DNA from 2 places in the Kineococcus aurantiacus genome. Region 1 is predicted to be linked to the other one. Evidence: riboswitches for the same ligand, from Rfam matches in the RefSeq annotation. Region 1 holds a riboswitch; the other holds the start of a gene.
The links. A riboswitch is a leader RNA that binds a small molecule or an ion and turns the genes downstream of it on or off. The one in region 1 is predicted to bind S-adenosylmethionine.
Positions count from the first base shown of each region.

Region 2: another riboswitch for S-adenosylmethionine. It lies ahead of BJ968_RS22510 (MFS transporter); the one in region 1 lies ahead of BJ968_RS05925 (FAD/NAD(P)-binding protein).

Region 1 is NZ_JACCBB010000001.1:1,238,157-1,250,115, forward strand. It holds gene BJ968_RS05910 (LLM class flavin-dependent oxidoreductase) at 1-185, shown strand, start outside; gene BJ968_RS05915 (NtaA/DmoA family FMN-dependent monooxygenase) at 197-1,513, shown strand; gene BJ968_RS05920 (ATP-grasp domain-containing protein) at 1,704-2,711, opposite strand; SAM riboswitch class I at 2,833-2,927, shown strand; gene BJ968_RS05925 (FAD/NAD(P)-binding protein) at 3,100-5,073, shown strand; gene BJ968_RS05930 (amino acid ABC transporter permease) at 5,070-6,035, shown strand; gene BJ968_RS05935 (ATP-binding cassette domain-containing protein) at 6,032-6,811, shown strand; gene BJ968_RS05940 (ABC transporter substrate-binding protein) at 6,900-7,874, shown strand; gene BJ968_RS05945 (methyltransferase domain-containing protein) at 7,953-8,549, opposite strand; gene BJ968_RS05950 (pyridoxal-phosphate dependent enzyme) at 8,546-10,033, opposite strand; gene BJ968_RS05955 (GNAT family N-acetyltransferase) at 10,207-10,725, opposite strand; gene BJ968_RS05960 (aminotransferase class I/II-fold pyridoxal phosphate-dependent enzyme) at 10,722-11,951, opposite strand; gene BJ968_RS05965 (sulfurtransferase) at 11,948-11,959, opposite strand, start outside.
Region 2 is NZ_JACCBB010000001.1:4,725,657-4,737,615, forward strand. It holds gene BJ968_RS22470 (proline iminopeptidase-family hydrolase) at 1-431, shown strand, start outside; gene BJ968_RS22475 (APC family permease) at 428-1,816, shown strand; gene BJ968_RS22480 (DUF2200 family protein) at 2,070-2,468, shown strand; gene BJ968_RS22485 (siderophore ABC transporter substrate-binding protein) at 3,401-4,423, shown strand; gene BJ968_RS22490 (iron chelate uptake ABC transporter family permease subunit) at 4,542-5,480, shown strand; gene BJ968_RS22495 (iron chelate uptake ABC transporter family permease subunit) at 5,470-6,531, shown strand; gene BJ968_RS22500 (iron ABC transporter ATP-binding protein) at 6,528-7,286, shown strand; gene BJ968_RS22505 (hypothetical protein) at 7,577-7,873, opposite strand; SAM riboswitch class IV at 8,720-8,829, shown strand; gene BJ968_RS22510 (MFS transporter) at 8,883-10,247, shown strand; gene BJ968_RS22515 (TetR family transcriptional regulator) at 10,615-11,238, opposite strand; gene BJ968_RS22520 (multicopper oxidase family protein) at 11,370-11,959, opposite strand, start outside.

The DNA of each region.
Region 1 (11,959 bases):
TGGCCGGTTCGGTGAACGGCGTCCGCCTGCACGCGGCCGTCCTCGACGAGGACCTGCGCACCCTGCTGCGCACGACCCTCCCGGCGCTGCGCGTCGCCCGCCTCCTGCAGGCGCCCGTCGCGGGAGCCACGCTGCGCTCCACCCTGGGCCTGGCGCGGCCCGTCAACCAGTTCGCCACGGCCTGAGGACACGAACGATGACCGAACTCCGGTACCCCGACGCCGTCGTCCACTTCGGCGTGTTCTTCCAGGGCGTCAACCACAGCACCATCTGGTCGGACCCCCGCAGCGGGTCGCAGATGCACCACTCGACGTTCACCCAGCTCGTCCGGACCGCCGAGCGGGGGTTGTTCGACGCATTCTTCCTCGGCGAGGGCCTGCGGCTGCGCGAGCAGCACGGGAAGATCCACGACCTCGACGTCGTGGGACGGCCCGACGCCCTCACGGAACTGGCCGCGCTGGCGGGCCTGACCTCCCGCATCGGCCTGGTCGCGACCCAGAACACCACCTACAACGACCCGGCGGACCTGGCGCGGCGGCTGGCGTCGCTGGACGTCCTGTCCGGTGGCCGGGCCGCGTGGAACGTCGTGACGACCGACAACGCCTGGACGGGGGCGAACTTCCGCCGCGGCGGCTACCTCGACCACGCCGACCGGTACGAGCGCGCCGAGCGCTTCGTGAACCTCGCCAAAGCGGTCTGGGACAGCTGGGACGGGAGGGGTTTCACACCGGTCACCTCCTCCGACCGGTTCTTCGACGTGGAGATCGAGCCGACCGTGCCGCGCAGCCCGCAGGAGCACCCGGTTCTGTTCCAGGCCGGCGACTCCCCCGCGGGCCGCGACTTCGCCACCCGGACCGCCGACGTCATCTTCTCCCGGCACGGCACCGACCACGCCGACGCCCTGGAGTTCGCCGACGACATCCGCCGCCGCACGGTCGCCGCGGGCCGCCCCGAGGGCGACGTGCTCATCCTGCCGGGCACCCAGATCGTCGTGGCCGACAACGAGGCCGAGGTGGAGGAGAAGGCCCGCTGGGTGCTGGAGCAGCAGGTCACCCCCGCCACCGCCCTGTCCCTCGTCGGCCAGGTGTGGGGCGAGGACCTGTCCGGCTACGACCCCGACGGCCCGCTGCCCGCGCACGACCCCGTCATCGCGGACATCGACGGGACCCGCGGTGCGCACCGCGCGGGCGCCGACGCGCGGGCGCTGGCCCAGCAGTGGCGGGCGGTCGCGGAGGAGAACAAGTTCTCGCTGCGCGAGCTCGTGCTGCACCACTCCTCCGAACGCGGCTTCGCCGGCACCGCCTCCCAGCTGGCCGACGAGCTCGCGTTCTGGGTCCGCTCCGGCGCCAGCGACGGGTTCAACATCACGCCCTACCTCGTGCCCAGCGGGCTCGACGACATCGTCGACCAGGTCGTCCCGGCGCTGCAGGACCGCGGGGCCTACCCGAGCGAGTACGTCGGGACCACCCTGCGCGAGCACCTCGGCCTGCGGGCCCCCCTGACCCGCCGCTGACCCCACCCCTCCACCCCTCACCCACCCACCCACTCACTCACTCACCCATCCCACTCCTTCGCTTTCCCGCTCAAAGCACGGTTCGGGCCCTCCACGCGCCGCGTGGAGGGCCCGAACCGTGCTTCGAGCGGGAAAGGCGTCAGCGGGGGAAGGGGGCGTCAGTGGGGAGGGGGGTCGGCGGGAGGGGGCGTCAGCGGGGGTGCGTCTCGGCGCGCAGGAGATCGCCGAGGTAGCGGGCGATCTCGCCCGGGCCCGAGCGGGGGGCGACGGCCTCGACGGCCGGGTTGTAGTTCGTGTTCGTGTTGATGTCGTAGGTGACGGTGCGGCCGTCGGCGGTCTCGAGGAACTCGATGCCGGCGATCTCGATCCCCGCGCCGCGCAGCAGCTCCTCGTACCGCTTCACCAGCGGGGTGTCGGCCGTGATCTCCTCGCGCAGCGTGAACAGGCCCTGCGGGCCGTCGACGACGCACGCCTCCAGCGTCTGCCCGGAGGTCGGCACCTCGCACGCGTCGGCCGGGCACAGCTCGAAGCTGCCCGCGGAGGTGTCCACCCGCACCGCGTACACGAACCGGCCCCCGACGAACTCGGCGCGGGTGATGAACGGCTGCGCCGAGCGCAGGTACTCCTGCAGGAGGGTGATCCCGTCGGCCGGTTCCTCGAACTCCGCGGAGGCGACGTAGGCGTCGAACTCCTCGTGGGTGTCGAACCGGCGCACCCCCAGACCCTTGCCGCCCTGGTTGTGCTTGGTGATGAACGGCGCCGCCAGCTCCCGGGCCCGCACGCCCAGCTCCTGACGGCCGAAGACCGCGAGCGTGCGCGGCACGTCGAACCCGTGCCGGCGCAGCAGGGCGTGCTGGGCGACCTTGCTGACCTCCAGCTCCACGACGTGCGAGCCGCCCACGACGCGCCGGCCCCAGCCCTCCAGCCAGGCCACCACCGCGCGGGTGTACTCCTTGGTGAAGCGGTGCTCGCGGGTGTGCGCGGAGGCGCTCAGCCGCGACCAGTACACGCCCGGAGCGGGCTCGGCGTCGAGGTCCAGGGAGCCGTCGGTGAGCAGCACCTCCTGGAACGGCACGTCGGCCGCGCGGAAGGCGGACTCGAAGGGCGGGAACCACTCGGGGTTCTCGTGCAGGACGTGGACGCGGGGCGCGGTGCCGGGCGCGAAGCTCCAGGCGCGGGTGTGCTCGACGACGGTCACGGGGTTCCTCCGGTGCTCTCGGGAGTCCTGGGTACAGGGTGCCACCACGGGCGCGGTCCCGGCTCCCGGGCCGCCCCGGGGGCTGTTTGGAGAAACACGGCCCGGTGGGCTACTTTCGTGGTGTCCATCCAGAGCGGCCGAGAGACCTGGCTCGTCGACGCCGCAGCAACCCCCTGAGCCGTCAGGCGCGGGTGCTTCCGCCAGGACCGATGGGAGTGGCAGCGTGAACGGTCGAACCGCACCCGGCAGTCTCCTCGTCCGGCGTCGTCACGTCGACCTGGGCCGCCTCAGCTCGGCGGTCTGTGCGGGGGTCTGACCCCCCGTCCGTCGCGGCTGCGCCCGCGGACGTCCACTGCGCCGGTCCCGGCGCGGACCTCCGGAGCTGTTCGTGTCCCCCACCCCCGCTGTCCCCACCCGCTCGCTCGGCGTCGTCGGCGCCGGCCCCCGCACGCTCGTCCTGCTGCAGCGCCTGGGCGCGCGCTGGGCGGCCTCCGGCGACGACCGCCCGCTCGACGTCCACGTGGTGGACCCCTTCGACTCCGGCGCCGGCCGCGTCTGGCGGGAGGCGCAGGACCCGCTGCTGTGGATGAACTCGCGCGCCGCCGACATCAGCGTGCTGCCCGACGAGTCCGTCACGGGGCTGACCGAGCCCATCCTGCGCGGCCCCGGGCTGGCGCAGTGGGTCGCCGACCACCGCGCCGCCCTCGCGCACGAGGCCGCCCTCGCCGGCGACGACCTGCTGCGCGAGGAGGTCCTGGCGCACGGGCCCGGCTCGTTCACCTCCCGGCGCCTGGCCAGCCGCTACTTCGCCGACGCCTGGCGGCGGACGCTGGACGCGCTGCCCGCCGGGGTGCGGGTCCACCGGCACGCCCGGACGGTCCTGGACCTGACCGACGACCCCGTCGACGGGAGCCAGCACCTGCACCTGGCCGGGCGGGAGGACACCGTCCGGGTCGACGCCGTGCTGCTCGTGCAGGGCCACCTGGACGTGCGTCCCGGGCCGCGCGAGCGCCGCAACGAGGCGTTCGCCCGCACCCACGGCCTGGCCCACGTCCGCCCGGGGTACACCAGCGACCAGGACCTGGACGTGCTGCGGCCCGGTGCGGACGTCGTCGTGGTCGGCATGGGCCTGGCCTTCGTCGACCTGGTGGTGCGGCTGACCGAGGGCCGCGGGGGCCGGTTCAGCGAGAACCCCGACGGGAGCCTGGAGTACCGGCCCAGCGGGCGGGAGCCGCGCCTGCACACCGGCTCGCGCCGCGGGGTGCCCTACCGCTCGAAGATCGACTACGACCTCCCGCGGGACCTCGGGCTGCCGCGCCACTACTCCGCGGCCACCGTCCAGGCCCAGTTCGGCGACGCCGCCCTGGACCTGCGCGCGGACCTGTGGCCGCTCATCGCCAAGGAGCTGGCGGGGGCGCACTACCGCGAGCTGTTCCGCACCCACCCCCACCGCACGACGCTGGCCGCCGCGGAGTTCGACGCCCGCTTCTCCCGGGCCCCCTGGGGGTCGGCCGAGGTCGACGAGCTCGTCGAGCGGGCCGTGCCGGACCCGGCCGACCGGTTCGACCCCGCCGACCTGGACCGTCCCCTCGACGCGTGGTGGGGCACCTCCGGGGACGAGGTGCACGAGCGCGTCCTGGACCACCTCGAGCGGGACCGGGCCCGGCGCAGCGACCCGCGCCACTCCCCCGACGGCGCCGTCGTCGCGGCCCTGCTGTCGGCCTACGTGGTGACCGCGGGCCTGCACGCCGCGGGGCGGCTCAACGCCCGCTCGTCCGCGCTCGACGTCGACGGCTGGTGGCACGGCTTCTTCAGCTACGTCGCCAGCGGCCCGCCGCCGCACCGGCTGCGGCAGCTGTCGGCCCTGGCGCGCGCGGGCGTGCTGCGGTTCCTGGGCGCGGGCCTGGAGGTCGTCGCCGACCCGGTGACGGGCACGTTCACCGCCTCCTCCGCCAGCGGCCCGCACCAGGTGCGGGCGCGCGGCCTCGTGGAGGCCCGGCTGCCGGTCCCGGACCTGGAGTGGACCTCCGACGTCCTGCTGACGCGGTTGCGCGAACGCGGTGACGTGCGCGCCCACCAGGTCCTCGACGGCGAGGCCCGGCTGTCCAACGGCCGGCTCGTCGTGGACGAGCGGGCCCGGCTGGTCCGCGACGACGGCTCGGCGCACCCGCGCAGGTTCGCCACCGGGGCCTGGGTCTCCGGGGAGGGCGCGGCGCCCGCGTTCGCCCGGCCGGGCACGGACGCCGAGCTGTTCCGGCGGGCCGACCGGCTCGCCGCCGAGCTGCTGCGGGCCACGCGCGACGCACCGGCCGCCCCCGCCGGCACCACCACCCTGTCCGACCTGCCTGGAGAACGACGATGAGCGAGACGACTCGCACCGGCACCGCCCCCCGCCCCGCCGCGGCGGCCGACCGACCCGCGGGCGCGGTCAAGGTGCTGCCCGCGCGCCACCCGTGGCGGTGGGTGGCGACCGCGGTCGTGGCGGTCCTGGCGGCGATGGCGGTCAACGCGCTCGTCACCAACCCCGCCTGGGAGTGGCCCACGGTCGGGGAGTTCCTGTTCTCCGCGACGATCCTGAGGTCGATGTGGCTGACGGTGGAGCTCACCATCGCCGGGACCGCGATCGGCCTGGTCCTCGGCACGGTGCTGGCCCTCATGCGGATGTCGCACAACCCGCTGCTGAAGGCCGTCAGCTTCAGCTACGTCAGCGTCTTCCGGTCGGTCCCGCTCATCCTGCAGCTGCTGTTCTGGTTCAACCTGGCGATCCTCTACAAGAGCATCGGGTTCGGGATCCCCTTCGGCCCGCAGTTCTGGTCGTTCGGCACCCAGGACCTCATCGGCCCGCTCACCGCGGCCTTCCTCGGGCTGGGCCTGCACCAGGCCGCGTACTTCGCCGAGATCGTCCGGTCCGGTTTCCTGGCGATCGACCCCGGGCAGCGGGAGGCGGCGGCGGCCCTGGGCATCCCGCAGGGCCGGCAGTTCTGGCGGATCCAGCTCCCGCAGGCGCTGCGCATCATCGTCCCCACGACGGGCAACGAGATCATCGGGCTGCTCAAGGGCACCTCGGTCGTCTACATCATGGCGCTGCCCGAGCTCTTCTACCAGGTGCAGGTCGTCTACAACCGGACCGGCCGGGTCATCCCGCTGCTGCTCGTGGCGGCCGTCTGGTACTTCGTCCTGACCACCGTCCTGTCCTGCTTGCAGTGGGTCGTGGAGCGCTACTACGGCCGGGGCAGTTCTCGCGCCCAGGACGAGCCGGCCCTGCTGAAGCTCTTCCGCAGCGTGCGCACCGCGCGCGCCCGCCGTCTGGAGGTCACCCGGTGAGCACACCCACCCTCACCCGCCCCGTCGTCCGCCTCGAAGGCGTCCACAAGCGCTTCGGCGCCCTGGAGGTCCTGCGCGGGATCGACCTGTCGGTCGCGGCCGGCACCGTCACCGTCGTGCTCGGCGCGTCCGGGTCGGGCAAGTCGACGTTGCTGCGCACCATCAACCACCTCGAGAAGGTCGACGCCGGCGTCGTCGAGGTCAACGGCGAGCTCATCGGCTACAAGCGGGCCGGGAACCACCTGCGTGAGCTCCACGAGCGCGAGGTGCTGCGCCAGCGGTCGAACATCGGGTTCGTGTTCCAGCACTTCAACCTCTTCCCGCACCTGACGGTGCTGGAGAACGTCGTCGAGGCCCCCGTCTCGGCGCAGCGCCGCAAGCGGCCAGAGGTGGAGGCCGAGGCGCGGGCGCTGCTGGAACGCGTCGGCCTGGCCGACAAGGCCGGTGAGTACCCGCGCCGGCTGTCCGGCGGGCAGCAGCAGCGCGTCGCGATCGCCCGCGCGCTCGCCCTCAAACCCTCCCTGGTCCTGTTCGACGAACCCACGTCGGCGCTGGACCCCGAACTCGTCGGTGAGGTCCTGGACGTGATCCGGGACCTCGCCGCGTCGGGGACCACCATGGTGGTGGTCACCCACGAGATCGGCTTCGCCCGCGAGGTCGCCGACCGCGTGCTGTTCATGCACGAGGGCGTCGTCCTCGAGGAGGGCACCCCCACCGAGGTCTTCGACCACCCCCGGCACGAGCGCACCCGCTCGTTCCTCGCGAAGGTCCTCTGAACCACCCCACCCCCGACGGTCCGGCGATCCGCCGGACCGCGATGTCGGCCTGCTCCCGGGCGGGCCCGAGCACGAGGAGAACCCCTTGATCAGCCGACGTACCTGGCTCCTGTCGCTGGCCGCCACCCCCCTGGTGGTGTCGGCGTGCGCGTCGGGCAACGCCGACCCCGCCGCGGCCCCCGCCTCCACCAGCAGCACCAGCGGCGGGTCGGGTGTCGACACGAGCCCCGAGCAGAGCGGCCGCGTCACCGTCGAGGCCGTCCCGGAGATCGCGGCGAAGGTCCCCCAGGCGATCAAGGACCGCGGGACCCTCGTCATCGGGACCACCGGCAACGGCGCCCCGCCGCTGAGCTTCAAGGCCGACGACGACAAGACCGTCATCGGCATCGAACCCGACATCGCCCTGCTCGTCGCCGGCGTGCTCGGGCTGAAGCCCGACATCCAGGCCACCAGCTGGGAGAACCTCTTCCTGTCGATGGACTCCGGCCAGTTCGACGTCGGGTTCTCGAACATCACCGTGACCGAGGAGCGCAAGGAGAAGTACGACTTCGCCTCCTACCGCGTCGACACCCTCGCCTGGGAGGTCGCGAAGGACTCGGGGATCACGTCGATCGAGGAGCCCAAGGACATCGCGGGGCTGACCGTCTCGGTCGGTTCGGGCACCAACCAGGAGAAGGTCCTGCTGGACTGGAACGAGCAGCTCAAGGCCGCCGGCGAGGAGGAGGCGACCATCCAGTACTACCAGCAGGCCTCCGACACCTACCTGGCGCTGAAGTCGGGCCGCATCGAGGCGAACTTCGGGCCGAACCCGACCGCCGCGTACCACGCGCTGGTCGCGGGCGACACGAAGATCGTCGGGACGGTCCCCGGCGGCGGCACCATCCAGGCCGACATCGCCGCGACGACGAAGAAGGACAACGGCCTCGTCCAGGCCCTGGCCGACGCGCTGAACCACCTCATCGAGAACGGCGCGTACGCCGAGACCCTCGAGCGCTGGAACCTGTCCAACGAGGCCGTGCCGACCTCGCAGATCAACCCGCCCGGTCTGCCGAAGACCAGCTGACCCCGACGCACGACGGCCCACCCGCTGCGGCGGGTGGGCCGTCGTGCGTCCGCCCCGGCACCGGGCCGGGCCGGGGTCTCAGTCGCCGTGGCGGCGGGCGACCAGGTGCCAGTGCGACACCCCGCTCACCTCGTCGACGACGTCCCGCTCCTCGTGCACGATCTCGCACCCGCTGGCCAGCAGCGCACCGCGCACGAGGTCGCGCTCCAGCCGCAGCAACCCGGTGCGGGCGGGGCGGCCGACGGGGGCCAGGAGGGAGACCGCACCCCCGGCGTGGACGGAGGAGGTCAGGGCCGCGACGTCCGCCACGACCTGCGCGAGGGTCCCCCGCGCGGGCAGCACGTCGTGGCACAGGACCAGGTCGAACGAGCCCGACCCGCCCGCCCGGTGGTGCGTCAGGGCGGCCAGCGCCGCGATGTCGTCCAGGTCCGCGTCGACCGTGCGGACCCGGTGGGCCACACCGGCCTCGGCGGCCCGTTCCTGGGCCGCCGCCAGGGCCCGCCCCGAGGAGTCCAGCACGGTCACGTCGTGGCCCAGGCGGGCCAGCTCGACCGCGTCGCGGCCGTCGCCGCCACCGGCGTCCAGGACGCGCAGCGGCGGGGCGCCGAGGCCGGCCAGGACGGGGGCCAGCGTCCCGGCGACGAGCGCGCGGCGCGACCGGGTGCCGGTCCTCACGCCCCGTCCTCCGGGGTGCGGGGCAGTCCCAGGCGCGCCCGCCGGACCCAGCCGGCGACGCGGCCGTCGACCAGCACCCACGCGGCCGGGAACTCCCCCAGCGCCTCGCGCGCCTCCTGCGCGCCCTGCCCGACCCCCACGTGCGGCAGGGGCGGGTCGGCGACCTCGCGCAGCGGGGAGCGCGCCCGCGCCGGGTCCTCGCGCACGAGGGCGCGCAACCCCGCCAGGGTCGTGGCGGCCACGACGTCGCCGAGGGCGCGCGGCCGGCGGGCCTGGTGGCGCGGCAGGACCACCGCGAGCGGTGTGCGCCCCAGGGCCCCTTCCGCGATGGCCTGCTCGACGGCCTGCCCGACGGTCAGGTCGGCGGCCAGGGCGATGGGGCCGGGGGCGTCCAGGGCGCCTTCCGGCAGCAGGTCGCGCACCGGGTCCTCGACGCCCTCCTCGAGGAAGCCGTTGTGGCGCAGCCAGTCGTCGTCGAAGTTCTTCGACAGGTAGGCGCGCCCGGAGTCGGGCAGCAGCACCACGACGACGTCCTGCGGGCCCAGGCCCTCGGCCTCGCGCAGCGCCACCGCGACGGCCGCGGCCGCCGAGCCCCCGACGAGCAGCCCCTCCTGCCGGGCGAGCCGGCGGCCGGTCAGCAGGGCGTCGCGGTCCTCGAACGGGACGATCGCGTCGAGCACGCCGGGGTGGTAGGACTCCGGCCAGACGTCCTCGACGGTGTCGGGGTGCAGGTAGTGGCCGATGGACTCGACCGCCCACGGGCTGCCGTCACCGCCGGAGTACGTCGAGCTCGCCGGGTCGACCCCGACGACGCGGACCCGGCCGCCGCTGACGGACTTCAGGTACTCCCCCGTGCCGGAGACGGTGCCGCCGGTGCCGACACCGGCGACGAACGTGGTGAGGCGCCCCCGCGTCTGGGCCCAGATCTCCGGGCCCGTCGTCTCGCGGTGGGCGGCGGGGTTGGCCGGGTTGTCGTACTGGTTCGCGAGCCACCCGCCGGGGATCTCGGCGGCCAGCCGGACCGCGGTGCTGTGGACGTGCCGCGGGTCGTCGCGCGGCACCCCGCCGGGGACGACGACGACCTCGGCGCCGTAGGCGCGCAGGACGGCGATCTTCTCCCGGCTCGTCTTGTCGGGGACCACCACGACGACGGGGTGGCCGAGCTGGGCGCCCACGACGGCCAGCCCGACCCCGGTGTTCCCGGAGGTCCCCTCGACGATCGTTCCGCCGGGGCGCAGCGAACCGTCGGCGCGGGCCCGGCGGACCATCCACAAGGCGGCGCGGTCCTTGACGCTGCCGCCGGGGTTGTTCTGCTCCAGCTTGACGTAGACGGCGGCCTGCAGGTGGGACGCGGTGCGCCGCAGGCGGATCAGCGGGCTGGAACCGATGGCGTCGAGGACGGACTCGTGGACGGGGCCGGCGCTCACCCCCAGGCGGAGGTCGTCGGTGGTCCCGGTGATCGGCAGCCGTTCGAGGGTGCTCACGGTGGGCCTTCCGGTGGTGGGGCGGGGACGGGGGGCGAGGGCCGGGCCCGGCGACGAGGGCACCGGGACGGCACCGGCGGACCGCGCGGGGTCCGGCGGTCACGCGGACGGGGTCCACCGTCCCGGGCGGGAGCACCCGCGCCCGCGGTCGCCGGGGCGGCGCGGCCCAGGGGTCAGTCGAAGTCCTTGCCGAAGCAGCGGCTGTGCGCGACGGCGTCGTAGGGCGGGTAGACGGGGACGGGTGCCCAGCCCTCGCGCTCGTACAGCGCGATCGCCTCGGGTTGCCGGTCGCCGGTCTGCAGCACGAGGCGGCGGACGCCGAGCTCCCGGGCCGACCCCTCGACCCGGCGCAGCGCCTGCGCCGCCAGGCCCCGCCGCCGGTGCGCGGGGCCGACGAAGACGCGCTTCACCTCGTGCCGCAACGGCTCCCCCGCGACGGACAGCCGGCGCAGGCTGGCCGTCGCGGCCGGTTCGCCGCCGGCCAGCGCGAGCCACGCCACGTCGACCTCACCGGCGGACGGTGCCGGCGGGTAGGACCGGGGGGCGCCGTCGGGGTGGGCGTACCGGGGGCCGATCTCGGCGTCCATGAGGGCGCGCAGGGCCGCGACGCGCGGGTCGTCCCAGCCCGTGGCCACCCACGTGACCACGGCCGGCCCGCCCGTCCCGGCACCCGTCTCGAGGCGGACGGTCACCGGCGGGCCAGCGGGGAGGCGAACGCGACCGCGACGCGGTGCACGGCCTCGCGCAGCTCCTGCGGCGTCAGGTCCGAGAACCCCCAGCGGAAGTGGTCGGGGAACTCGTGCGGGCCGACGGGGCTGAAGTACCGGCCGAGCGGGAAGTCGACGGCGTTCTGCCGGGCCGCCTCCAGCGCCCTCTCCAGGTCGATCGCGGGGTCGACGACCCGACCCCAGACGAAGATGCCGCCGTCGGCCGGCGGGACCTCCAGGACCCCGGTCAGTTCCTCCGTGACCGCGGCCAGCAGCGCGTCGTGCCGCTCCCGCAGCACGGACCGGCTGTGCCGCAGCGCCTCGACCAGGTTCCCCGGCGTCGCCAGGAAGCGGTGGACCGCCCGCTGCACCACGAGGGAGGTGTGCTGGTCGGAGTCGCGGCGGGCGTCCAGGACGGCGCCGATCAGCCACTCGGGGCCGGCGATCCAGCCCAGCCTCAACCCCGGCCCCAGCGTCTTGGAGAAGGTGTTCACGTGCAGGACCTGCTCGGAGGCCAGGTCCAGGTCCTCGGCGGGCGTGCCGTCGAAGCGCAGCTTGCGGTAGGGGTCGTCGGACAGCACGAGGAAGCCGTACCGCTCGGCGAGCTCCACGAGCCGCCGGCGCGAGGCCGTCGGGGCGCTCGTGCCCGTGGGGTTCTGGAAGTCCGGGATCGTGTAGACGAGCTTGGGGCGCAGCCCGGCCCGCAGCTGGGACTCCAGGTCGTCCAGGTCGATGCCGTCGGGCCCGGTGGCGACCGGCCGGGTGTCGACGCGCCGCTGGCGCAGCAGCGTCAGGACGAGCGGGTACGTCGGGTTCTCGACGAGCACCACGTCGTCGCTGTCCAGCAGCGCGTCGAACACGAGCGCCAGGGAGTGCAGGGCCCCGTTGGTGACGGCGACGCGCTGGGGCGCGGTGCCCTCGTCGGCCGCGATCCACTCGCGCAGCTCGGGCAGACCCAGCGGCACCGAGTAGCGCAGCGACGGCGCGGCCGGGTCGGCCAGCTCCTCGGCGAAGGCGCGCGACAGCCCGGCCAGCGGCAGGGCCGCCGCCCCGGGGACCCCGCCGTGCAGGCCGATGGTGCCCTCGACGGGGCTGGCCGGGCGCGGCCCGAACCCCACGGCGGGCAGCACGTCCCGGGCCCGCCGCGACAGCAGGTGCGGGCCGCTGAGCAGTTCGGGGTCGAGCCCCGCCCCGTCCTCCAGGAGCGTCACCGGGCCAC
Region 2 (11,959 bases), 3.5 Mb from region 1:
CCGGCACGACGACCGACCCGGAGTACCTGGCCGCGACCGGGGTGTTCTACGCCCGCCACGTCAGCCGGGTCACCCCGACCCACCCCGACTTCGCCGCCAGCGAGGCCCAGATGGAGGCGGAACCGACCGTCTACCACACCATGAACGGGCCCAACGAGTTCCACGTCGTCGGCACCCTGCGCGACTGGAGCATCGTCGACCGGCTGCCCGCGGTCGAGGTGCCCACCCTCGTCGTCGCCGGCGAGTTCGACGAGGCCACCCCCGCCACCTGGGCCCCGTTCGTCGAGCGGATCCCCGACGTCACCAGCCACGTCTTCCCCGGCGCCAGCCACTGCACCCACCTCGAGCAGCCCGAGGAGTTCCGCGCGGTCGTCGCGGCCTTCCTCGCCCGCCACGACGACACCGCCGAGACCCCCGGAGAACCGCGATGAGCGACCAGCAGCGCACCCTGGAGTCCTTCGGCTACCAGCAGGAGCTCAAGCGTTCCGTCTCCACCCTCGACCTGCTCGTCTACGGCCTGGTCTTCATGGTCCCCATCGCCCCGTGGGCGATCTTCGGGACCGTCTACGACAGCGCCCGCGGGATGGTCCCCCTCGTCTACCTCATCGGTCTGGTGGCGATGGTGTTCACCGCTCTCGCCTACGGGCAGATGGCGAAGGCGTTCCCGCTGGCCGGCTCGGTGTTCTCCTACGTCGGCCGCGGCGTCCACCCCGCGCTGGGGTTCTTCGCCGGCTGGGCGATCCTGCTGGACTACCTGCTCATCCCCACGCTGCTGTACGTGTTCGCCGCCGAGTCGATGGTCGGCATCTTCCCCGGCAGCCCGCGGTGGGTGTGGGCGCTGGTGTTCGTGGCGATCAACACCGTCGTGAACCTGCTGGGCATCAGCTCCCTCAAGCTGGCCAACCGGGTGTTCCTGGCCATCGAGATCGTCTTCGTCGTCGCGTTCGTGATCATCGCCGCGACCGCGCTGAACGGTGGCACGATCCCCGGCGCCGAGTGGGGCGCGACGCCGTTCTGGAACTCCTCGGAGGTCAGCGGCCCGCTCATCGCCTCGGCGCTGTCCATCGCCGTGCTCAGCTTCCTCGGCTTCGACGGCATCTCGACCCTGGCCGAGGAGACCACCGGGCGCAAGAACCCCGCCGGGCGCGCGATGCTCATCGCCCTGTTCGTCGTCGCGTTCCTCTTCGTCGTCCAGACCTGGCTGGCCAGCCTGCTCGCGGCGGGACGGGACTCCTTCGGCGCCGACGCCGCCGGCAACGCGTTCTTCGACCTCGTCGAGGCCGCGTCGAGCTCCGGCTGGAAGACCGCCTTCCTCGTCGTCAACGTCGTGGCCGTGGGCATCGCCAACGCCATGGCCGCGCAGGCCGCCACCTCGCGCCTGCTGTTCTCGATGAGCCGCGACCGGCAGCTGCCCGCGTTCCTGTCGCGCGTCAGCGCCCGGCAGGTGCCGATGGCGGCGACCCTCGTCGTCACCGGGCTGACCCTGGTCCTGGTGCTGTTCTTCGTCGGGCAGATCGGGCTGATCTCGTCGCTGGTGAACTTCGGCGCCCTGTTCGGCTTCTGCCTGCTGCACGTCTCGGTGGTCGTCCACCACCTGGTGCGGGGGCGTTCGCGCAACTACCTCCTGCACCTCGTCGCCCCGGTGCTGGGGTTCCTCATCATCGGGTACGTGCTGCTCAACGCCGACGCGGCCGCCAAGATCGGCGGCTTCGCCTGGCTGGCCGTCGGGGCGGTGGTCCTCGCGCTGAACCTGCGCGCCGGTCGCGGCGCCCCGAGCCTGCCGGCGGACGAACCCGCGGAGGCGGGCCGCCCCTGAGCGGACGCCCCCGGCGTGGGCGACCTGGTGCGGGCGCGCCCCCCACCAGGTCGCCTCACGCGGTGGAGCCGCCGGTCTGATCGTGCAGGTACCCGTCACTGCCGTCCCTGTCCGGGTGCGGGGTGCCCTGAACTCAGCACGGGTCTCAGCACGGGTGGGGTCGGGTGTCTGTCCGAGCTGCGCACTAGCCTCCGCGCGCAGGGGCCAGGACGTGCAGGGGTGCCGGCCCGCAGGAGAGGTCAGGAGGCCCGTCGTGGCACGACACCGGATCTTCAGCACTGCCGTGGCCAGCGTCTACCCGCACTACGTGGCCAAGGCCGAGCGCAAGGGCCGCAGCCGCAGGGAGGTCGATGAAGTGATCTGCTGGCTCACCGGCTACGACGAGGCGGGTCTGGCTGACGTCATCGCCCGCCAGGTCGACCTGGAGACCTTCTTCGCGCAGGCGCCGCGCGTGAACCCGAACGCGGCGCTGATCACGGGAGTGATCTGCGGGTACCGGGTCGAGGAGATCGAGGACCCCTTGATGCAGCAGATCCGGTGGATGGACAAGCTGGTCGACGAGGTGGCTCGCGGCAAGAAGATGACGTCGATCCTGCGCAGCGGTACCCCCGGCGCCCCGGCGGGGACGTCGTCACCCCCGCCGTCCGACTGATCGAGTCGGCGCGGTCGTCGGCCGTCCTGAGTCGGTGCGAGCGACCTCGGCGGATCGGCGGTGGGACGCCGCGGAGGCGGGGCAGCTGACCACTCCGGCCGGTCGGCGGTGACCAGTCAGGCGCCGCGGCCCGGTGGCGAGGTCGTCTGGACCGGTGGGCGTCGGGTCAGCGACGACGACCAGGAGCTGCCGGTGCGCACCGGGCAGTGCTGAACGCTCGGAGCAGCACGATCGGGCGGCGCTGCACGAGGGAATGCCGGCGCGCCACTCCGCCTTGTAGAGGGTGGTCGACCTGCTGCAAGTCCCCGGGCCTCACCTTCAGCCACCTCGAGTGGCCACTCGCCGAGAGGCGACTGCCGGGTCGATCAGCACGAGGGTCGCCGAGTCCTGGACTCGGCGGCCCTCTCCTGTTCACGGTGCCGACGGGCGACGGGCGGTGCCGAACCGCTCGCTGCGGCCGAGGTCGCCGACCGCACCGGCACCTCCGCCGAGGCCGCCGAGGACCCGCGCCCGCAGATCGGGTGGGCCCGCCCGCTGGCCGGTGTCCCCCGGGCAACGGCACGAGAGCCCGACCTCGCGCGGGTGTGCTGGGCGCCGTCCGGTGCCCGCGCGACGCTCCGCCGGCACGGGGCCCGACCCCCGACCCCACCCCCTGTCCGCGCCACTGACGGGGGACGGGTCCGGCACCACGACTCCTGTCGGCCGCCGTGTGGACAGCTCCGTCCGCTGCTCCCGAGCACCGGCGCCGCGCGCTCCCGCGTCCGAGCGGCCACCTCGCCGATACGGCGATGACTTGGGATAGGCTAAGCTCACTTCAGCAGGTGATCATGACACCTGTTCCAGCCTCGACCGACGTGGACAGCCCGACGCGTGGCCTCTCGCCGCGCTGCTGTCCGCGCGGTTCCCGTGCCGATCCACCCCGGAGTCGCCCCATGCCCTCGCTGCGTCCCACCCCTGTCCTGGCCCTGATCGCCGCTGCGACGTTGCTCGCCTCCGGCTGTTCGGGCGGGTCCTCCGAGGCCGCCTCCTCGGACGGCGACGCCGCGCAGACGGCCACGGCGTCGTTCACGTGGCAGCGCAACACCGCGGGGGAGGACGAGGACCCGGTCTACGAGGAGACCACGGTCGAGGTCCCGGTGGACCCGGAGAAGATCGTCGTGTTCGACCTGGCCAGCCTGGACACGATCGGTGCTCTCGGCGGGGAGGTCGCCGGCGCTCCGTTGGACTCGGTGCCCGACTACCTGCGCGACCACCTGGCCGACGACGCGTTCAACGCCGGCACCCTGTTCGAGGCCGACCTGGTGGGCATCGAGGCCCAGCAACCCGACCTGATCGTCATCGGTGGCCGCTCCGCGGGGCTGTACGACGACCTCAGCCGGATCGCCCCGACCGTCGACCTGAGCACCCGCGGTTCCTACACCGAGAACCTCGAACGCAACGTCACCTTCCTGGGGGAGGTGCTCAACGCCCCCGATGCGGCGGCCGCGGCCATCACCGAGCTCGAAGACGGTGTGGCGCAGGCCAGGGCGGCGACCGCGAAGCTGGGCACCGGTCTGGGGCTGATGGTTTCCGGTGGCCGGCTGTCGGCGCAGGCCCCGGCCGGCGAGGACGCCAGCGGCCGCAACGCCCGCGGTGGTCTGATCTACGACGCGTTCGGCGTGCGCCCGGCCGTGGCCGACGTGGAAGCCGCCACGCACGGTGAGCCGGTCTCCTTCGAGTTCCTCCTCGAGCACGACCCGGACTACCTGTGGGTCGTCGACCGCGACGCCGCCACCGGTCAGGACCAGGGCGCGCAGCCGGCGGCGGCGGTGCTGGACAACGACATCGTCAAGCAGACGAAGGCCGCCCGCAACGGGCACGTCGTGTACCTGGACCCGGTGGCGTGGTACATCGTCTTCGGTGGTGTCGACACCACGAAGATCATGATCGACGACGTCCTGCAGGCCGCCGCCTGAGCCGGCGGTGACCCCCACCACCGTGCCCCCCACGGTTCCCGCCACGACCGTTCGCACCGGTCCGGAGTCGGTCCTCCGGCGGCGGTCCCGCCGTCGCCGGCTGGCGGCCTCGATCGCTGTGCTCTCGTTCCTCCTGACCGCGGCGAGCCTGTTCACCGGGGTGTCCGACGTCTCCCCGCTGGCTCTGTGGAACGGCGCGGACGAGGGGCGGGCGGTGTTCCTGCTCGCCGTCAGCCGGGTCCCGCGCACGCTCGCCCTGGTCCTGGCCGGCGCCTCGCTGAGCATCGCCGGCCTCATCATGCAGATGCTGGTGCGCAACAAGTTCGTCGAGCCCAGCACGACCGGCGTCACCGAGTTCGCCACCTTGGGCATGCTGACCACGATGTTCCTGTGGCCGGGCGCACCGGTGCCCGCACGGGCGGCGGTGGCGGCCGGCTGCGGCGTGTTCGGCACGTGGGTCTTCCTGCGGGTGGTGCGGGTGGTGCCGGTCCGTCAGCTCGTCCTGGTGCCCCTGGTGGGCCTCGTGCTCGGAGGAGTCGTCGGGGCGGTGACCACGTTCTTCGCCTACCGCGCCGACCTCGTGCAGTCCCTGGGGCAGTGGTCGCAGGGCAGTTTCGCCGGCATCGTGCCCGGGCGGTACGAGTTCCTCTGGATCGCCGCGGCGATGGTGGTCATCGCCTGGATCGCCGCCGACCGCTTCAGCGTCGCCGGCATGGGGGAGGCGTTCTCGACGAACCTGGGCCTGAACCACCGCCGGGTGGTGGCCGTCGGGATGGTGGTCGTGGCCGTCATCACCGCCACCGTCCTGGTCACCGCCGGCACGGTCCCCTTCCTGGGACTGGTCGTCCCGAACGTGGTCAGCCTGCTGGTCGGGGACAACGTGCGCCGGTCGCTGCCCTGGGTGGCCGCGCTGGGCGCCGCGTTCGTCCTGGGCTGCGACGTGGTCGCCCGGCTCGTGCGCTTCCCCTACGAGATCCCGCTGTCCGTCGTGGTGGGCGTCGTCGGCGCCGGGGTGTTCCTGTGGCTGCTGCTGCGCAGGGGGACCCGTGCCCACTGACACCGGCACCGGCACCGGCGCCGATCCCGGCAGCGCCGGCGCGGCGGCCGGACTCACGGACCGCACCGGGACGGCGGGCGGCAGCCGGCTGCGCCTCACCTGGTGCCGGCCGGGGGTCCGGCTGTCGGTCCTGGCCGGTGCGGTCCTGGCGCTGGTGGCGCTCTACCTGTTCACCGACGTGCCCGGCTCGTTGGCCTTCGCGCTGCGCCTGCGCGGTCTGACGGTCCTGGCGATGCTCCTGGTCGCCGTCTCGGTCGGAGTCTCGACCGTCGTGTTCCACACCATCACCCAGAACCGCGTCCTGACCCCGTCCATCCTGGGTTTCGACGCGTTCTACGCGCTGATCTCGACGTTCGTGGTCTTCTCCCTGGGGTCCGCGGCGTTCCTGGGCGCCGACGTCGTGACCCTGTGGGTCGTCCAGGTCGTCGTCATGGTCGCCTTCAGCGTGCTCCTGTTCACCTGGTTGTTCGGCGGCAAGCGCCGGTCCCTGCACCTCGTGCTGCTGGTCGGGTTGGTGCTGGGCACGTTCTTCCGCGCCTTGACCGAGTGGATGCAGCGGATGCTGGACCCGCTGGACTTCCAGGTGGTCACCGACGCGATGTTCGCCTCCCTGACCCGCCCGGACGAGACGCTGCTGGTGCTGACCGGGGTGCTGGTGCTCGTGAGCCTGGCGGTGCTTGTGCCCCTGCTGCCGGTCCTGGACGTGCTGGTCCTGGGACAGGCCAACGCCACGGGCCTGGGGGTGAACCACCGCCGTGTCGTGATGACGCTGTTCACCGTGGTCTCCACCACGGTGGCCGCCTCGACGGCCCTGGTGGGCCCGGTTCTGTTCTTCGGCCTCATCGTCGCCAACCTGGCCTACAGCGTGGCCGGGACGTTCCGGCACCGGTGGACCCTGCCGAGCGCCGTGCTGCTGGGCCTGCTGTGCCTGCTGGGCGGTCAGCTGGTCCTGGAGCGGGTGTTCTCCCTGGGAGCGACGTTGTCGACGACCATCGAGTTCGCCGGCGGGCTGTTCTTCCTCCACCTCGTCCTGCGCAAGGGAGCCCGATGATCCGCCTGCACGGTGTCACCAAGCGCTACGGGGCTCAGACGGTGCTGCACGACGTGCACCTGGAACTGGGGGCCGAGGGGGTGACCTCGCTCATCGGCCCCAACGGGGCGGGCAAGTCGACCCTGTTCGGCGTGATCAGCCGACTGGTGGCGCCCGACGCCGGGCGGGTCAGCGTCGACGGGATGGACGTCGCCTCGACCGACTCGGCCCGGCTGGCCCGCACGCTGGCGGTGCTGCGGCAGGACAACCACGTCGCGGCCCGGTTGACCGTGCAGGACCTGGTGGAGTTCGGGCGCTTCCCGCACTCCCGCGGTCGCCTCACCCGCACCGACCACGACCAGATCGAGCGTGCGCTGGCCCACCTCGAGCTGGACGGGCTGCGTGGCCGCTTCCTCGACGAGCTGTCCGGGGGCCAGCGCCAACGGGCCTTCATCGCGATGGTCCTGGCGCAGGACACCCGGTACGTGCTGCTGGACGAACCGCTGAACAACCTCGACCTGCGGCACATGGCCGAGACCATGCGCCTGGTCCGCACGATGGCCGACGACTTGGGCAAGCGGGTGGTGGTGGTCCTGCACGACGTCAACTTCGCCGCGACCTGGTCGGACCGGATCGTGGCGGTGCGGCAGGGTCGTGTCGTCGCCGATGCCGCCGCCGGGGAGGTGATGCGCCCGGACGTGCTCGAGGCCGTCTACGACGTCCCCGTCGACATCCGCCAGGTCGACGGACGACCGGTGGCGCTGTACTACCGCTGACGTCGCGGGGGGTCGTGGAGCAGTCATCGCGACGGGTGGGTGAGCGGTGGTTCCCCGAACCCGGCGTCTCCAGCGGCAGCAGACAGTGCTCGTCTGCTGCACGGGACCGCTGTTGAGCGAGGGCGCGAAAGTCTGCGTGTCGGGGCGGGCGAGGCTGTCGCTGGAGAGCGACACGTCGGAGGTGCGCGTCGAGGCCGAGCTGACCCGCCGCCTGCGTCGTGGCGGTGGGCAGACCACCGCTGCCGAGGCTGCGGTCGTGGTGGTGAGGGATCACCGGGGTGGCGTCGGGGTCACCTGGAGCCGGGGCGGGGGGCCGGCCCGAGCGTGCGGGAGGTGACGACGCCGCAGGCGTCCACGACGAGCTGCACGCTGTGGCGTCGGCGGCTCCGGGCGATGCTGAGGGCGGCCCAGAACGGCAGCCACGCCCCCAGGGTGCACACCGCGGCGAGGGCGTGCCGGCGGTGCGCGGTCGCCTCGCGGCAGGTGAGGACCGCCTGGTGCGCACTGGCGTGCTGCACCACCGCGCCGGCGGCCACGTGGTCCTGCACCGCCCGGCGCAGCGCAGCTGCCCGCTCCACGTCGCCCACCCGCTCGTCGGGGCAGGACGAGCGTGCCGGCCCGGGGTCGGGGGCGGGCGTGGTCGCTGACGACGGCGTCGTGGCAGCGGACGAGGTCGGGAGTGCGTCGGGAGTGCCCTTGGTGAGCCTCGGGCGTACGCGCAGCGACATGGCAACCCTCCGATGACTAGCTGTCTGGTGGAGCACTTGCTAACCATTTCGGGATCAGGTGTCACTGACTTGAGGGCTTCCGCCGGGCGGGTCGCGAGGAGCAGGCACGCACCGTCACGGATGAGGGTGCCCCGGTCCGGGCGGCCGACGCGGCGTCGCCGTGGCCGGTCGAGGCGACGAGCGGGCCGTGCAGGAGCAGTCCTCGCGGGCCGTCGTCGTCGCTGCTGGTGGCGCAGCCCCTGAGCATCGCGGTGGCCGGGAGCGCGAGGGCGAGCAGTGCCCACTTCGCACTCCCAGCGGATGCGCACCCGCGCAGTGCCGGTTGCGAGGGACGCGGGCGCGAGGGCTGGCCTCAGCGAGCCCGCTCGGCCGTGGGGAGGCGGAGGCAGCGTCGTGACCCTGCGTTCGCGACCGGTGCCGTTCAGAGTGGTCGAGGTCGGCACCGGTGCCGCCGCAACGGGGAAGCAGGGCGTCGGCACGGGCGCGCGGCGCGGGCGGCTCCCGTGGTCCAGGAACTCGGACGTCGACCGGTGACCACGTGGGCCCGGGCCTGCGTGAGGGGTGCGTCAGAGGTGCCACGCGCCGCTGCCCGCATGCTGTTGCCCGGCAGGACGTGCGCTCACGAGTTGAGCCGGGATCGCTCGAGGACCGGGGCGGCGCCGGAGTCGTTGACAACGAGATCTTGAGCTGGCTAGGTTCCTGCTCGGTCACGAGTCCCAGCGACGAGCCCCGGCTTGCTGGGCGGCAACCCTCCTCGTCGTGGGGTGCCCCGGGTGATGACCTGACCTGCGCCGGCGCGCGGGTAAGGACGAGCACCTGCCGCGACTCCTGCCTCCGTCGGTGCCTCGGCTACGGCACGGAGGACCCCATGGCGGCACGGCTCGACCACACGCGCTGGAGACCGGCGCACACCCGCATCGCGACGGCCTTGGGCATCGGGTGGATGCTCGACGCCTTCGAGGTGCAGATCATCGGCTCAGTCATCCCGGGCATCCAGTCGGAGTTCGGTCTGGGCGCCGACCAGGCGGTGACGATCAACGTCGTCTGGTTCTTCGGCATCGCGGTGGGTGCCCTCGGTTTCGGCTGGCTGGCTGACCGGGTGGGGCGCAAACGCCTCTTCGTCGCGACGTTGCTGGTGTACTCCCTCGCCGCGGTCGCCAGTGCCGCAGCACCCTCCTACGAGGTGTTCATGCTGTTCCGCTTCATCACCGCGCTCGGCGTCGGGGGTGAGTACTCGGCGATCACCTCGGCGATCTCGGAGTTCACCCCCGCTCGCAACCGTGGTCGCAGCAACGGCCTGGTGATGACCTTCTGGGCCCTGGGCGGGATCCTCTCCTCCCTCGTCTCGATCCTGGTGATCTCCACGTTCGGCCTGACCTGGCGGTACACGCTGTTGTTCGGTGTGGTCAGCGCCGTCTACGGTCTCCTCGCCCGGCGTCTGGTGCCTGAGTCTCCGCGCTGGCTGGCTTCGCGCGGGCGTTTGGCCGAGGCAGACGCCGTCGTCGTCGCGATCACCGGCCAGACCAGCGCCGACGGTTACGTGCTGCCCCCCTCGGGACGGCGTGGCCGAGGCGCGCTGACCGAACTGTGGAAGCACCACCGCAGCAAGCTCTTCTTCGGGATGGCTCTGGACTTCTCCGAGGCTGCCGGCTACTACGGCCTCTTCACGGCGATGAGCGTCTTCGTCTTCTCCTCCGCCTCCGGCGCTGTACCGATCTCCGACGCAGCGCTGCCCTGGTACTTCCTGGTCGCCAACGTGGGAGCGCTGGCCGGCGGTGTGCTCGTCGCGTGGGCGCTGGACGCCCTGGGCCGCCGGCCCTCGGTGGTCATCAGCTACAGCGGTGCGGCGCTGAGCATGCTCGGGTGTGCCGCGGCGGCTTCGACCGGTTCGCGTGGGCTCGTCCTGGCGTCGTTCACGGTTGCGGCGTTCTTCGCGACGTGCGCCTGGGTGTCGGCCTACCCCACGTTCTCGGAGCAGTTCCCCACCCACCTGCGTGCTACAGGGGTGGGCGCTTCGGTCGGGGTGGGGCGGATGGGCGCGGTCGTCGGGCAGGTCCTGCTGGCCGAGGTCGCAGTCGTCTTCTCCGTGACCTCCATGTTCGTGCTGCTCGCCGCGTTCTGGATGATCGGTGCGGCGGCGGGTGTGACGTGGTGGGTGAAGGGCAACGAGGCGCGGGGCGTGACGCTCGGCGACCTGGAGCTCGACCGCGCAGCCTCCACCGCCGGCGTGTGACCCGCAGCGCCCGGGCCGGACGGGACCGGCCCGGGCGCCCCCGCAGCGCAGAGCGCGTCGGCCATCCGGGCGTCGCCCGACCGTCGTCACCGACGAGGAAGAACAGCAGCGTGGGCTCGGCGACCGGGCTCCGTGCGTCGTCGAGTTCCGGTTGCGCGCGTGGGAGGCGGCCCGTGGAGACCGGCCCGGCGTGGTCGAGCCCTGTGGTCGTGGACCGCAACCTCGTCTCCGCGCAGAACTCCCGGTCCACGGCGGCTGCGGCGCAGCAGTTCCTCGCGGCGCTGAGCGTCTCCGTCGGCCGCAGGGGCTCGGTCGATCGGTACCCGTCCGCCCCTACCGAGTCCGGTGCTCCGGGCCGGGGAGCGGGTCAGGCAGATGCGGGTGCGGTCTTTCGAGTGCGCGCCACCGGTGCCCGCCGGGCCCGGGCCGGGCCGGGGGCCGGGGTCGGCTCCACGTGCGTCATGCCCGTGGTCAGGGCCTTGGCCCAGGAGGTGTTCAGCCCGTCGAGGCCGGAGGTGACGATGAGGTGGCACAACTGGCCGTAGGCGATGAAGCGCTGCACCGCCGCGTCATCGGCCCCGGAACGTTGCTGGACCAGGCGCACCACCGAGGCCAGGCCCTCCTGCAAGGCATCCCGCACCTCCGGTACGTCACAGGCGCTCTGGGCGTGGACCTGGAGCATCAGCAGGTCCTTGTCGGCGACCAAGCGGGCGTAGGCGACGCTCATCGCCTCGAGCACCTCCTCGGGGGAGGTTCCCGTGGCCTGCTCGGCGCCTTCGTCGAGGGCCGCGCGCACCTGCTCGAAGCAGTGCTCCAAGGCGGCGACGAACAGCCCCAGCTTGTCGGTGAACAACCGGAAGACGTAGGCCGCGGAGATCCCGGCCTCGGCGGCCACGGAGGTCACCGGGGTGGCGTGGTACCCGGTGCGGGCGAACACCCGGACGGCGCTGGCGGTGGCGCGGGCGCGCTGGGACTCGGCGGTGGACCTCACGAGGCGCTCCGGGACAGCATGTGATTGATTGAACACTAATGTACGAGGCGAGTCAACCGGCGGCTCCCGGCGGGTCGTCCTCGCCCGCCGGGCTCCTCCCGCCAGGAGCCGTCGTGAGCCGAGGGGTGGCCTCACGACCGGACCTCCCGGAGGTCGCGGACGTCCAGGACGCCCATCATGCCCAGGTCCTCGTGGGAGGCGATGTGGCAGTGGTAGACGGTGCGGCCGGCTTCGCCGCGCAAGGGCACCGCGATGCGCACGGTGGAGGCGGCGGGGACGTTGACGGTGTCGCGCCAGGCGGTGAACGGTTCGGGGGTCCCGGCGCGCTGGAGGACCTGGAAGGGGTAGCTGTGCAGGTGGAAGGGGTGGTCGGTGGTGTGCTCGTTGACCAGCTCCCAGACCTCCACCGTTCCCAGCTGGGCGCTGATGTCGACGCGGTCGGGATCGAAGGTGTGCCCGTCGAGGGTGTAGGCCCCGTGGCCGTCCGCGCCCAGGGTGAGGCGGCGGGTGCGCACGGCGGCGGCAGGGTCGAGGCGCTGCAGCGGCAGCAACTGCTGCGGCAGGGGCAGTGGCGCCAGACCGGCGGGAACCTGCAGCACGGCCAGCGTGCGCTCCTCGCTGGTGGCACCGCCGGGCCCGTAGACCGAGTACGGCAGGGCCTGCACTCCCACGGTGCCGGCCCGGGTGGTGTCGATCAGCACCTCGGCGCGTTCACCGGGGG